Regions from separate parts of the Stenotrophomonas sp. GQ19 genome, predicted to be linked through region 2. Evidence: riboswitches for the same ligand, from Rfam matches in the RefSeq annotation. Region 2 holds a riboswitch; the other holds the start of a gene.
The links. Region 2 has a riboswitch for glycine ahead of gcvP (aminomethyl-transferring glycine dehydrogenase). Riboswitches for the same ligand answer to the same signal wherever they lie in the genome.
Positions count from the first base shown of each region.

Region 1 (5,554 bases), on a different contig from region 2:
GCATCGGCGTGGCGCCGCGTTCCAGGTGGCGGGCGATGTTTTCCAGCATCACGATCGCATCGTCGACCACGAAGCCGGTGGCGATGGTGAGCGCCATCAGGGTGAGGTTGTTGAGTGAGAACCCCGCCAGCAGCATCACCCCGAAGGTGCCCACCAGCGACAGCGGCACCGCGATGCTGGGAATGATCGTGGCCGGAATGTTGCGCAGGAACACGAAGGTGACCATCACCACCAGCGCGATGGCGATCAGCAGTTCGTGCTGCACGCCGCGGATGGAGGCGCAGATTGATTCGGTGCGGTCGCTCAGCACCGCCACGTCCACGCCCTTGGGCAGCGACGCCTGCAGCTGCGGCAGCAGCGCCCGCACCTGGTCCACCACGGCGATCACGTTGGCACCGGGCTGGCGCTGGATGTTGATCAGCACCGCCGGCGTGGTGCCCGACCACGCGGCCAGCTGGCGGTTTTCCGCGCCGTCTTCGATCGTGGCCACATCGCCCAGGCGCAGCGGCGCGCCATCCTTGTAGGCCAGGATCAGCGCCTGGTACTCGGCCACCGAGCGCATCTGGTCGTTGGCATCGAGCATGATCGCGCGGGTGGGGCCGTCGAAGCTGCCCTTGGGCATGTTGACGTTGGCCGCACCGATCGCGGTGCGGATGCTGGCCATGCTCAGCCCGTTGGCGGCCAGCGCCGACGGGTTCACCTGGATGCGCACCGCCGGGCGCTGCCCGCCGGCCAGGCTGACCAGGCCCACGCCCGGCAGCTGCGACAGGCGCTGGGCCATGCGCGTATCCACCAGGTCGTGCACCTGCGGAAGCGACAGGCCCTGCGAGGTCACCGCCAGGGTCAGGATCGGAGTGTCGGCCGGGTTGACCTTGCGGTACACCGGCGGCACCGGCAGGTCGTCGGGCAGGAAGCTGTCGGCGGCGTTGATCGCGGCCTGCACTTCCTGCTCGGCCACGCCCAAGGCCACCTCCAGCGAAAACTGCAGGGTGATCACCGACGCGCCCCCCGAGCTGGTGGAGGACATCTGCTTCAGCCCGGGAATCTGGCCGAGCTGGCGCTCCAGCGGCGCGGTCACCGCACTGGTGGTCACCCCCGGGCTGGCACCCGGGTACAGCGTGGTGACCTGGATGATCGGGTAGTCCACCTGCGGCAGCGCCGCCACCGGCAGCAGCCGGTAGGCCAGGAAGCCGGACAGCAGCAGCGCCACCATCAGCAGCGTGGTGGCTACCGGGCGCTCGATGAAGGGCCGCGAGAGGTTCATGCGCCGGTCCGCGGCGCGTCCACCTGCGTACCCGGCGTGGGCACCACCTCCACCGGCGCACCTTCGCGCAGGCCGTCGATGCCTTCCACCACCACCCGCTCGCCGGCCTTGAGGCCTTCGCGCACCGAGACGCGCTCACCATCGGCCGGGCCCAGCACCACGTTGCGCAGGTGCGAGGTGTTGTCCGGCGCGATCACGTACACATAGCTGCCCTTGCTGCCGAACTGCACGGCGGCGTTGGGAATCACCACCGCATCGGCACTGCTCACCTGCAGGCGGATGTTGACGAACTGGTTGGGGAACAGCGCCTCGTCGGCATTGGCGAACTGCGCGCGCAGCTTCAGCGTGCCGGTGGCGGTGTCGATGCGGTTGTCCAGGCTGGACAGCACGCCGCTGCCGAGCGCTTGGCGCTCTTCGCGATCCCATGCTTCCACCGTGAGGTCGGGCGTGGCGCGCACGGCCGCCACCACCGCTGGCAGGTCCGGCTCGGGCACGGTGAAGAGCACGCTGATCGGCGTGGTCTGGGTGATGGTGGCCAGTGGTTCGGTATCGCCGCTGCGCACCAGGTTGCCCACGTCCACGTTGCGCAGGCCCATGCGCCCGGCCACCGGCGCGGTGATGCGGGTGTACTGCAGCTGCAGGCGTGCTTCATCCACCGCAGCCTGGTCGGTCTGGCGCCGGCCCTGCAGCTGGCGCACCTTGCTCTGCTGGTCGCTCAGGTCCTGGGCCGACACGAAGTGCTTGGCCTGCAGTTCGCTGTAGCGCGTGAGCTGGGTCTGCGCGTTGTCCAGTTCGGCCAGGTTCTGCTGCTGGGTGCCCAGCGCACGCGCCAACGCCACCTGGTAGGGGCGCGGATCGATCTCGGCGATCAGGTCGCCGGCCTTGACGTGTTCACCCTCGCGGAACGACAGCCGCAGCAGTTCGCCCTCCACGCGGCTGCGCAGGCTCACGGTATGCAACGGCGTCACCGTGCCCAGCGCCTTCAGGCGCACCACCAGGTCTTCGCGCACCACCGTGGCCACGCGCACCGGCGTGGCGGTGCTCGCGGGTGCGGCTTCGGCGGCCGGCGCGGGCGACAACACGCGCCAGGCGATCACGGCGGCGGCCAGCACGGCCACGACCAACAGCGGTTTGAACAGACGACGGGAACGCGAGGGGAGCGGGGCAGACATGGGGCATCCTGCGCGTGCGCCACACGGCGAACGCGTCCATGGTTTACCGGCCCGTGGGGGCAGGCGAGGCGAAGTGGGGTTGTCTGGCGGGGCCGCTGGTCGAATGCCGCAGCGTGGCTGGATACCGACCCGGGAGGGGCGGGGGCGTCATGGTACCGCGTGTGGGTGCCTGCACTCACATGCCCTTGGTCATGGGGCGGGGACGGTTGGGTGCTACCGGTGCATTGAACGTGTGTCAGGCCACCCGACCAACGGTCGGGTGCTACCGGTGCATTGAACGTTCCGTTCAATGCACCTCGTCGCGGTAGACGAACTTGGGCATTTCCCATTTGAAGTGGATCGCCAGCAGGCGCAGCAGGAAGCCGCCGCCCAGGCACCACAGCGTGGCCGCGTTGATCGACATGCCCAGCTCCAGCAGGCCCAGGTAGGCCGCGCCGGTGAACAGGGTGATCACCGCATACAGTTCCTTCTGGAAGATCAGCGGGACCTCGTTGCACAGCACGTCGCGCAGCACGCCGCCGAAGGCACCGGTCAACATGCCCGAGATCAGCACGATCGGCGCGGCGTGGCCGGCATCGCGCGCCACCGCGCAGCCGATCAGGGTGAAGCAGATCAGCCCCAGTCCATCCAGCACCAGGAAGGTGCGGCGGAAGTGGTGCATCCAGCGCGCCACCCAGGTGGCGATCAACGCCGCGCAGATGGTGAAGCCCAGGTACTCCGGATGCTTCACCCAGCCCAGCGGGTAGTGGCCCAGCACGATGTCGCGCAGCGAACCACCGCCGAGTGCGGTGACGCAGGCGATGATGACCACGCCGAACAGGTCCATGCGCCGCCGTCCGGCGGACAGCGCGCCGGTCATGGCTTCGGCGGAAATGGCGATGAGGTAGATCAGTGAGAGCAGCATGGGGGAGGCTCCGGGCACGTCAGGCGGGGACGGAAGCACGCACATCGCACGCCAGCGCGGGGCACTGTCGTGAGGGTGGGATTCCGTTGCCGCTCCCGCTGTCCTTTTGCCTGAGAGTTCGGTGGCCAAGGCCACGTGCCCCTTCGGCGGGTCATTGAAGACCTCTCTCCAGATCGGCGTGCTGGATGCATGGTTGGTGGCGTTCCGAGCCACCGGCCTGAGCGATTATGGGAGCCTGCGCCTTCGGCGGGTGCCAGCGTGGCACCTCTCTCCTGCATCCGGGGCGGATTCTAGCAGCCGCCGGGCGCTCTCCGGTGGATAATCCCGGTATGCCCGCTGAACCCGCCCCCTGGTACGTGTACCTGCTGGAATGCCGCAACGGCAGTTACTACGCCGGCATCAGCAACGACGTGGACGCCCGCTTCCAGGCCCATCTGGCCGGCAAGGGCGCCAAGTACACCCGCGCCCACCCGCCGGTGAAGCTGCTGGCCATGCGCGCCTACCCGGACCGCGCGACCGCCTCCAAAGCCGAATGGCAGCTCAAGCGCCAGCCGCGGGCGCGCAAGCTGGCGTGGCTGCAGGCCACCCCGTAGCGCCGGGCTCCACCCGGCTGCGCGTGACGCTGGCTCGCCGTCACGGCGTAGGCCACAATCCGCCGACCACCTGGCTGGACGGTCTTCGCACGGGTGAGCCGATGAGCGACGAGGCGGCCGCCTTCATGTACATGCAGCTGGGCCTGACCGAATTGGAGCTGTTCGGCGAGGAATGAGCTGCGCCACCTACCCGAGGGAAACCCTGCGATGACCCCGCTTGCCCTGTTGCTCGCCCTTGCCGGCGCTACTACACCTGCCGCCCCCGCCATCGATCCCGCCACGCGTGCCGCGATCGAAACCACCTGCCTGGACTACGTGGACGGCCAGCTCGAGGGCGACCCGGCCCGCGTGGCGCGTTCGCTGCACCCGGACCTGGCCAAGCGCGCGATCCTGGGTGACACGCCGGATGAGCGCCTCGGCCTGCGCCGGATGTCGAAGGAAGAACTGGTGGAGCTCACCCGGCAGGGCGCGTTGAAAACCCCGAAGGACCAGTGGAACCGCAGCTGCACGCTGCTCGACGTTACCGGCAACGCCGCCTCGGTGCGGTTGGAAACACCGTGGTTCGTGGACTATTTCCACATGGGCCGGTTCGGCGAGCGCTGGGTCATCGTCAATGCGCTGTGGTACAGCAAGCCGAAGGGGGCGTGACACATGAGCACCTCCGCCAAGGCGTGGACGTCACTGCTGCTGTTGGCTGTTCTGGTGGGTGCGCTACCGGGTGTGCTCTACCTGCTGGGCTTGGCCAGCATTCAGGCGATGCCGCTGCCGGCAGCAGTGCCGAAAAGTCCCCAGGCGGTGTGCGATGGTGAGCCGCTTGAACCGGTCGCGCGGCTGGACCCTTGGCGCTTCACCGCCGCGCTCTTCATCGCGCCGCTTGGGCAGGATGTATTGGCGCATCGTCAAGCGTCGTGGGTGGCGGCCAGGCATTTGTTGCGCGAGCGACGCGGCGGCATGGTCAGCTGGCACCTTGCCAATGCCGCGTTGACGATCTGGATTACCCGGCACTGGAGTGCAACCCAGATCGCAGCCACCGCGCATGCAGAGCACTATTGTCGGGACCGCATTGCTGTTCCAAATAGCCTGAGAACGCCGCGCGATTGACCGCCCGTGGCATCACCGCGATCATACCCTGCGCCCCGCGCGCTTCAACGATGCAAGTCCGCAATGCACCCCCTACAGACAAGGACGCCACATGACCGATACAACCGCACAACGACAGGCGCAGGCACTGGCCGCCCTCCAGCAGGCCGTGGGCACCGAAGCCGGCGAAGACGGCGTGGATCTGTTCGCCGACCACCACCGCGACGAGCTGCCGGCCAGCTATTGGCAGCAGCACCTCGGCGACGTTGCGCCGACGTCGGCCGCCATCATCGGGCTGCTGGAATTCAAGTCGGCCTGGGGCGAAAACGAGAGTGAGTACTTCGATTTCACCTTGCCGGGCGACGTCACGAACTACGTGGTGTCGGTGCACTTCGATGAAGCCGGCGAGATCGACGGGATCGCGATGGAAAGCTGATGCATCGGGGCGAAGTCACCGGACATACCGATGGGTTCACCCCTAACGCGGCGGCAGTACGAACACCAGCAGTACGCACAGCGCCAGAATGCCCACCAGCACCCA
Region 1 is NZ_JCAXES010000008.1:105,964-111,517, forward strand. Features, by position in the region: gene AC6CHL_RS15145 (MdtB/MuxB family multidrug efflux RND transporter permease subunit) at 1-1,264, opposite strand, end outside; gene AC6CHL_RS15150 (MdtA/MuxA family multidrug efflux RND transporter periplasmic adaptor subunit) at 1,261-2,436, opposite strand; gene AC6CHL_RS15155 (trimeric intracellular cation channel family protein) at 2,723-3,340, opposite strand; glycine riboswitch at 3,431-3,522, opposite strand; glycine riboswitch at 3,531-3,625, opposite strand; gene AC6CHL_RS15160 (GIY-YIG nuclease family protein) at 3,670-3,933, shown strand; gene AC6CHL_RS15165 (hypothetical protein) at 3,957-4,109, shown strand; gene AC6CHL_RS15170 (nuclear transport factor 2 family protein) at 4,141-4,581, shown strand; gene AC6CHL_RS15175 (hypothetical protein) at 4,585-5,034, shown strand; gene AC6CHL_RS15180 (DUF2004 domain-containing protein) at 5,126-5,449, shown strand; gene AC6CHL_RS15185 (hypothetical protein) at 5,492-5,554, opposite strand, start outside.
Region 1: linked by a shared signal. The riboswitch ahead of AC6CHL_RS15155 (trimeric intracellular cation channel family protein) and the one ahead of gcvP (aminomethyl-transferring glycine dehydrogenase) in region 2 are both predicted to bind glycine.

Region 2 (5,554 bases):
CCGCAAACAGAAACGGCCCGCTTGCGCGGGCCGTTTCCTGTCGCGGCAGGGCCGCGCTCACCGCGGTGAGCGCCATCAGCAGCGAAGTCGCCCGCCGCGTACGCGTCAGCCGCAGGGCGGATTGACGGTAGTGCCGGCCGCTGGCGGGCACATCACACCACCGATCAAAACCCGGTAGTGCCGGCCGCTGGCCGGCTCATCACCTCACCGATCGAAACCCGGTAGTGCCGGCCGCTGGCCGGCTCTGCACCATGCCGATCGGCATCCGTGGGAGCCGGCCAGCGGCCGGCACTACCGGGGTAAATGGGAGCCGGCCAGCGGCCGGCGTTACCGGGGGAAATGGCAGCCGACCAGGGACCGGCGTTTCCAGCATCACGTGCGAAGGGGCATCCCGCAAACAGAAACGGCCCGCTTGCGCGGGCCGTTTCCTGTCGCAGCAGGGCAGGGAGGTTTACACCTCCACGCCCTCGTCTTCCTTGTAGGCATCCACCGGGATGCACGCACACATCACGTTCTTGTCGCCGTACACGTTGTCCACGCGCGCCACCGGCGGCCAGTACTTCTGCTGGCGCAGGCTGGCCAGCGGGAAGGCCGCCAGCTCACGCGGGTAGGCGTGCGCCCATTCGCTGGCCGACACCGCGGTGGCGGTGTGCGGGGCGTGCTTGAGCGGGTTGTCCTCGCGGTCCAGGCGGCCGTCTTCGATCGCGGCGATTTCCTCGCGGATCTGGATCATCGCGTTGATGAAGCGGTCCAGCTCGTGCAGCGATTCGCTTTCGGTCGGTTCCACCATCAGCGTGCCGGCGACCGGGAAGCTCAGCGTCGGGGCGTGGAAGCCGAAATCGATCAGACGCTTGGCCACGTCCTCGGCGGCGATGCCGGAGGTCTTCTCCAGCGGGCGCACGTCCAGGATGCACTCGTGTGCCACCAGCCCGTTGCGGCCGGTGTACAGGGTCTTGAAGTGCGGGGCCAGGCGGGTGGCGATGTAGTTGGCGTTGAGCAGGGCCACCTGGGTGGCCTTGCGCAGGCCGGCGGTGCCCATCAGCGTGATGTACATCCAGCTGATCGGCAGGATCGAGGCGCTGCCGAAGCTGGCCGCGCTGACCATGCCCACCGGGCCGTTGTCACCCAGCTTGCCCGGCAGGAACGGCGCCAGGTGCGACTTGACCGCGCACGGGCCCACGCCCGGGCCGCCGCCGCCGTGCGGAATGCAGAAGGTCTTGTGCAGGTTCAGGTGCGACACGTCCGAGCCCCACTTGCCGGGCTTGGCCACGCCCACCAGAGCGTTCATGTTGGCACCGTCGGTGTACACCTGGCCGCCGTGCTTGTGGATGATCTCGCAGATCTCCACCACCTCTTCCTCGAACACGCCGTGCGTGGAGGGGTAGGTCATCATGATCGCGGCCAGGCGGTCGCTGTACTTCTCGGCGTTGACGCGGATGTCGTCGACGTCGACGTTGCCGTTGGCGTCGGTCTTGGTCACCACCACCTTCATGCCGCACATCTGCGCCGACGCCGGGTTGGTACCGTGCGCCGAATCCGGGATCAGGCACACGTCACGGTGGTCGTCGCCGCGCGAGCGGTGGTAGGCGCGGATCGCCAGCAGGCCGGCGTATTCGCCCTGCGCGCCCGAGTTGGGCTGCAGGCTCACCGCGTCGTAGCCGGTGCATTCCACCAGCATCGCTTCCAGGCTCTCGATCAGTTCCTTGTAGCCGGTGGCCTGGTCGGCCGGGGCCAGCGGGTGGATATTGGCGAACTCCGCCCAGGTCACCGGAATCATCTCGGCGGTGGCGTTGAGCTTCATGGTGCAGCTGCCCAGCGGGATCATGGTGCGATCCATGGCCAGGTCCTTGTCCGCCAGCGAGCGCAGGTAACGCAGCAGTTCGTGCTCGCTGTGGTGGGTGTTGAACACCGGGTGGGTCAGGAACGCGCTGGTGCGCACCAGGCCGGCCGGCAGCGCGTCGGCGGTGCTGGCGTCCAGCGCATCCACATCCACCTTGGCGCCGAACAGCTGGCCCAGGGCCACGATGTCGTCGCGGGTGGTGGTTTCATCCAGGCTGATGCCGACCGCTTCGCTGTCGATCGCGCGCAGGTTGATGCGCGCCGCCGCGGCCTTGGCGTGGATCGCCTTGGCGTCGATGTCCTTGACGTGCAGGGTGTCGAAGAAGTGCTCGCCCACGTTGACGCCGGCAGCGCGCAGCGCATTGGCCAGGATCGCGGCCAGGCGGTGGGTGCGGCGGGCGATCCGGGTCAGGCCGTCCGGGCCATGGTACACCGCGTACATCGAGGCCATCACCGCCAGCAGCACTTGGGCGGTGCAGATGTTGGAGGTGGCCTTCTCGCGGCGGATGTGCTGCTCGCGGGTCTGCAGGGTGAGGCGGTAGGCCGCGTTGCCCTGGGCGTCGACCGACACGCCGATCAGGCGGCCCGGCATCGAGCGCTTGTAGGCGTCGCGGCAGGCCATGAACGCGGCATGCGGGCCGCCGAAACCGAACGGCACGCCGAAACGCTGCGAGTTGCCGACCACGATGTCCGCGCCCCATTCGCCGGGCGCGGCGATCAGGGTCAGCGCCAGCAGGTCGGTGGCCACGGCAACCAGGCCGCCGCGCGCGTGCACGGCATCGGCCAGCGCCTTGTAGTCACCCACATGGCCGAAGGTGTCCGGGTACTGCAGCAGCACGCCGTAGGCTTCGGCTTCCATGGCTTCTGCCGGGGTGCCCACGCGCAGCACGATGCCCATCGGCTCGGCGCGCGTGCGCAGCAGTTCCAGCGTCTGCGGGTGCACCGCGTCGTGCACGAAGAAGGTGTCGGACTTGCTCTTGGCCGAACGCTTGGCCAGGGTCATCGCTTCGGCCGCGGCGGTGGCTTCGTCCAGCAGCGAGGCGTTGGCGATTTCCATGCCGGTCAGGTCGGCGCACAGGGTCTGGAAGTTGATCAGCGCTTCCATGCGGCCCTGCGAGATCTCGGCCTGGTACGGAGTGTAGGCGGTGTACCACGCCGGGTTTTCCAGCACGTTGCGCAGGATCACGTTCGGGGTGAGCGTGCCGTAGTAGCCCTGGCCGATGAAGGTGCGGAACACCTGGTTCTTGTCGGCGATGGCGCGGATCTTGGCCAGCGCCTGCACTTCGGTCAGCGACTCGGGCAACGCCAGCGCCGCCGGCGACTTGATCCCGGCGGGCACGATCGCATCGGTGAGCGCGTCCAGCGAGGCGTGGCCGACCACGTCGAGCATCTGCGCGATTTCGGCGTCGTTGGGGCCAATGTGGCGTTCGACGAACGCGTGGCTGTGTTCAAGCTCGCGCAGGGAAGGGGTGTTCTGGGACATGGCTGGCATCTCGAAGAGTGGGCACGCACGTTCGGAAGTCTGCCGGGTCGGGGTGCATCGCAGACGCGCGCGAACCGCCGGACCTTGCGGTCTTCCTGGGTGCCCCTCTGTCCTTTTGCCTGAGAGTTTAAAAGCGCGCATCTGCGTGCTTCGTGCCCCTTCGGCGCCGGCACTGGCCGGTCTCTCCAGAGTTTTGATGCGGGTGGTATCGGGCCTGAGCGATTACGGGCGTTGCGCCTTCGGCAGCGGGTGCTTCAAAACAAAGCGCCGCTTCTCCCACCATGTAGCCCGGCGATTATAGCCCAGCGGCCTTGCCGACTGCGGCCCCACCCGGGATGAATGGGGGCCTCCAGACGCCTCCGAATGGCACCCGTTGGCATGGTGCGGGGGCCGGCAAAGGCCTATCATGGCCGGATCCTCGTATTCATCTGGCGCCGCCCGTTCCGGGCTGGCGCCCGCCGTGCATTCGCGCATGGCCCAGACGGAAGACCGCATGACGCCCGCCTCGCCCTCGACCCGCCGCCTGGCCCTGCTGCTTGCAGGCCTGGCGATGTTCGGTCCGTTCTCGATCGACACCATTTTCCCGGCCTTCCTGCTGCTGGGGGAGCGCATGCAGGTGGACCAGGTCGCGGTGCAGCAGACCATCAGCGTGTACCTGCTGTTCTACGGCCTGATGAGCCTGGCGCACGGCCCGCTGTCCGATGCGTTCGGGCGCAAGCGGGTGATCATCGGCGGGCTGGTGCTGTTCATCGGCGCCTCGATCGGCTGCGCGCTGTCACGTGACATGACCACGCTGCTGGTGTTCCGCGCGCTGCAGGGCGTCACCGCCGGGGTCGGGGTGATCGTCGGCCGCGCCGTGATCCGCGACCTGTACCACGGGGCCGACGCGCAGCGCCTGATGAGCCAGGTGTCGATGATCTTCGGCGTGGCCCCGGCGATCGCGCCGATCATCGGCGGCTGGATCCTGCTGGGCGGGGGCGACTGGCCGCTGATTTTCTGGTTCCTGGTGCTGTTCGGGGTGGTGCTGCTGCTGGCCACCGGCAAGTGGCTGCCTGAAACCCACCCGGTGGAGGCGCGCACGCCGTTGTCGATGCGCGAACTGCTGCGCAGCTACCTGCGCATGGGCTCCAACCCACGCCTGTTGCGGCTGGCGGCGGCCGGCGCGTTCAACTTCTCCGGCATCTTCCTGTACATCGCCTCGGCACCGGTGTTTGTCATGCAGCACCTCAAGCTGGGCGAGGGCGGCTTTGCGTGGCTGTTCATCCCCACCATCGGCGGCATGACGATGGGCTCGTTCCTGTCCGGGCGCATGGCCGGGCGCCTGACCGCGCAGCGCCAGATCGGCATCGGCTTCGGCCTGTGCGCGGTGTCGGCGGTGCTCAACCTGGGCTATGTGCTGGCCGTGCCGCAGATCATGCTGCCGTGGGCGGTGCTGCCGATCTTCCTGGGGGGCGTGGGCATGGCGCTGATCTTCCCGATCCTGGCGTTGGCGGTGCTGGACATGTACCCGCACCAGCGCGGGCTGGCGTCGTCGATGCAGATGTTCATCCAGCTGATGATCAACACCGTGGTGGCCGGCGTGGTCTCGCCGCTGCTCAGTGCCAAGCCGCTGCATCTTGCGCTGGGCTATGCGGGCTTCTTCGCCGTGGGCGCCAGTTTCTGGTATTGGGAACGCCACTGCGAGCAGCGCCGCGCGCTGTTGACGCCCATCGAATAAGCCGCGCGCACGCCACGGTTGCGTCGTGCGCAACCGCGGTGCCGCCGCCATTGCCAACCTGCGGTGGCGGCGTATTCTGTGTGCTCGCCAGCCAGTTCGTGCACCACGACAGCCAACACATTCCCCTGCGGGCCGTCCGTGTCCGCCGCACTCCAGGGTGATTGCATGGCTGCACAGCAGACCTACCGCCTGTTCGACGTCGCGCTCAAGCAGCGCACCGTCCTTTCCCCGTCGCTGACCCGCATGGTGTTCGCCGCGCCCGACGTGGCCAACATGAAGACCGACGGGCCGGACCAGCGCATCAAGGTGTTCTTCCCGTTGCCCGGCCAGGACGCGCCGCAGGTGCCGCAGGGCGAGGACTGGTACGCGCGCTACCGCGCCCTGCCTGAGGGCGAACGCGCCCCGATGCGGACCTACACCATCCGCGCGTTGCGCCCGGAGGCCGGCGAGGTCGACGTCGATTTCGTCCTGCACGGGGAGACCGGCCCGGCCTCACGTTGGGCCACCCATGCCCG
Region 2 is NZ_JCAXES010000002.1:114,225-119,778, reverse strand. Features, by position in the region: gene gcvP (aminomethyl-transferring glycine dehydrogenase) at 452-3,331, opposite strand; glycine riboswitch at 3,420-3,521, opposite strand; gene AC6CHL_RS04680 (multidrug effflux MFS transporter) at 3,816-5,039, shown strand; gene AC6CHL_RS04675 (siderophore-interacting protein) at 5,205-5,554, shown strand, end outside.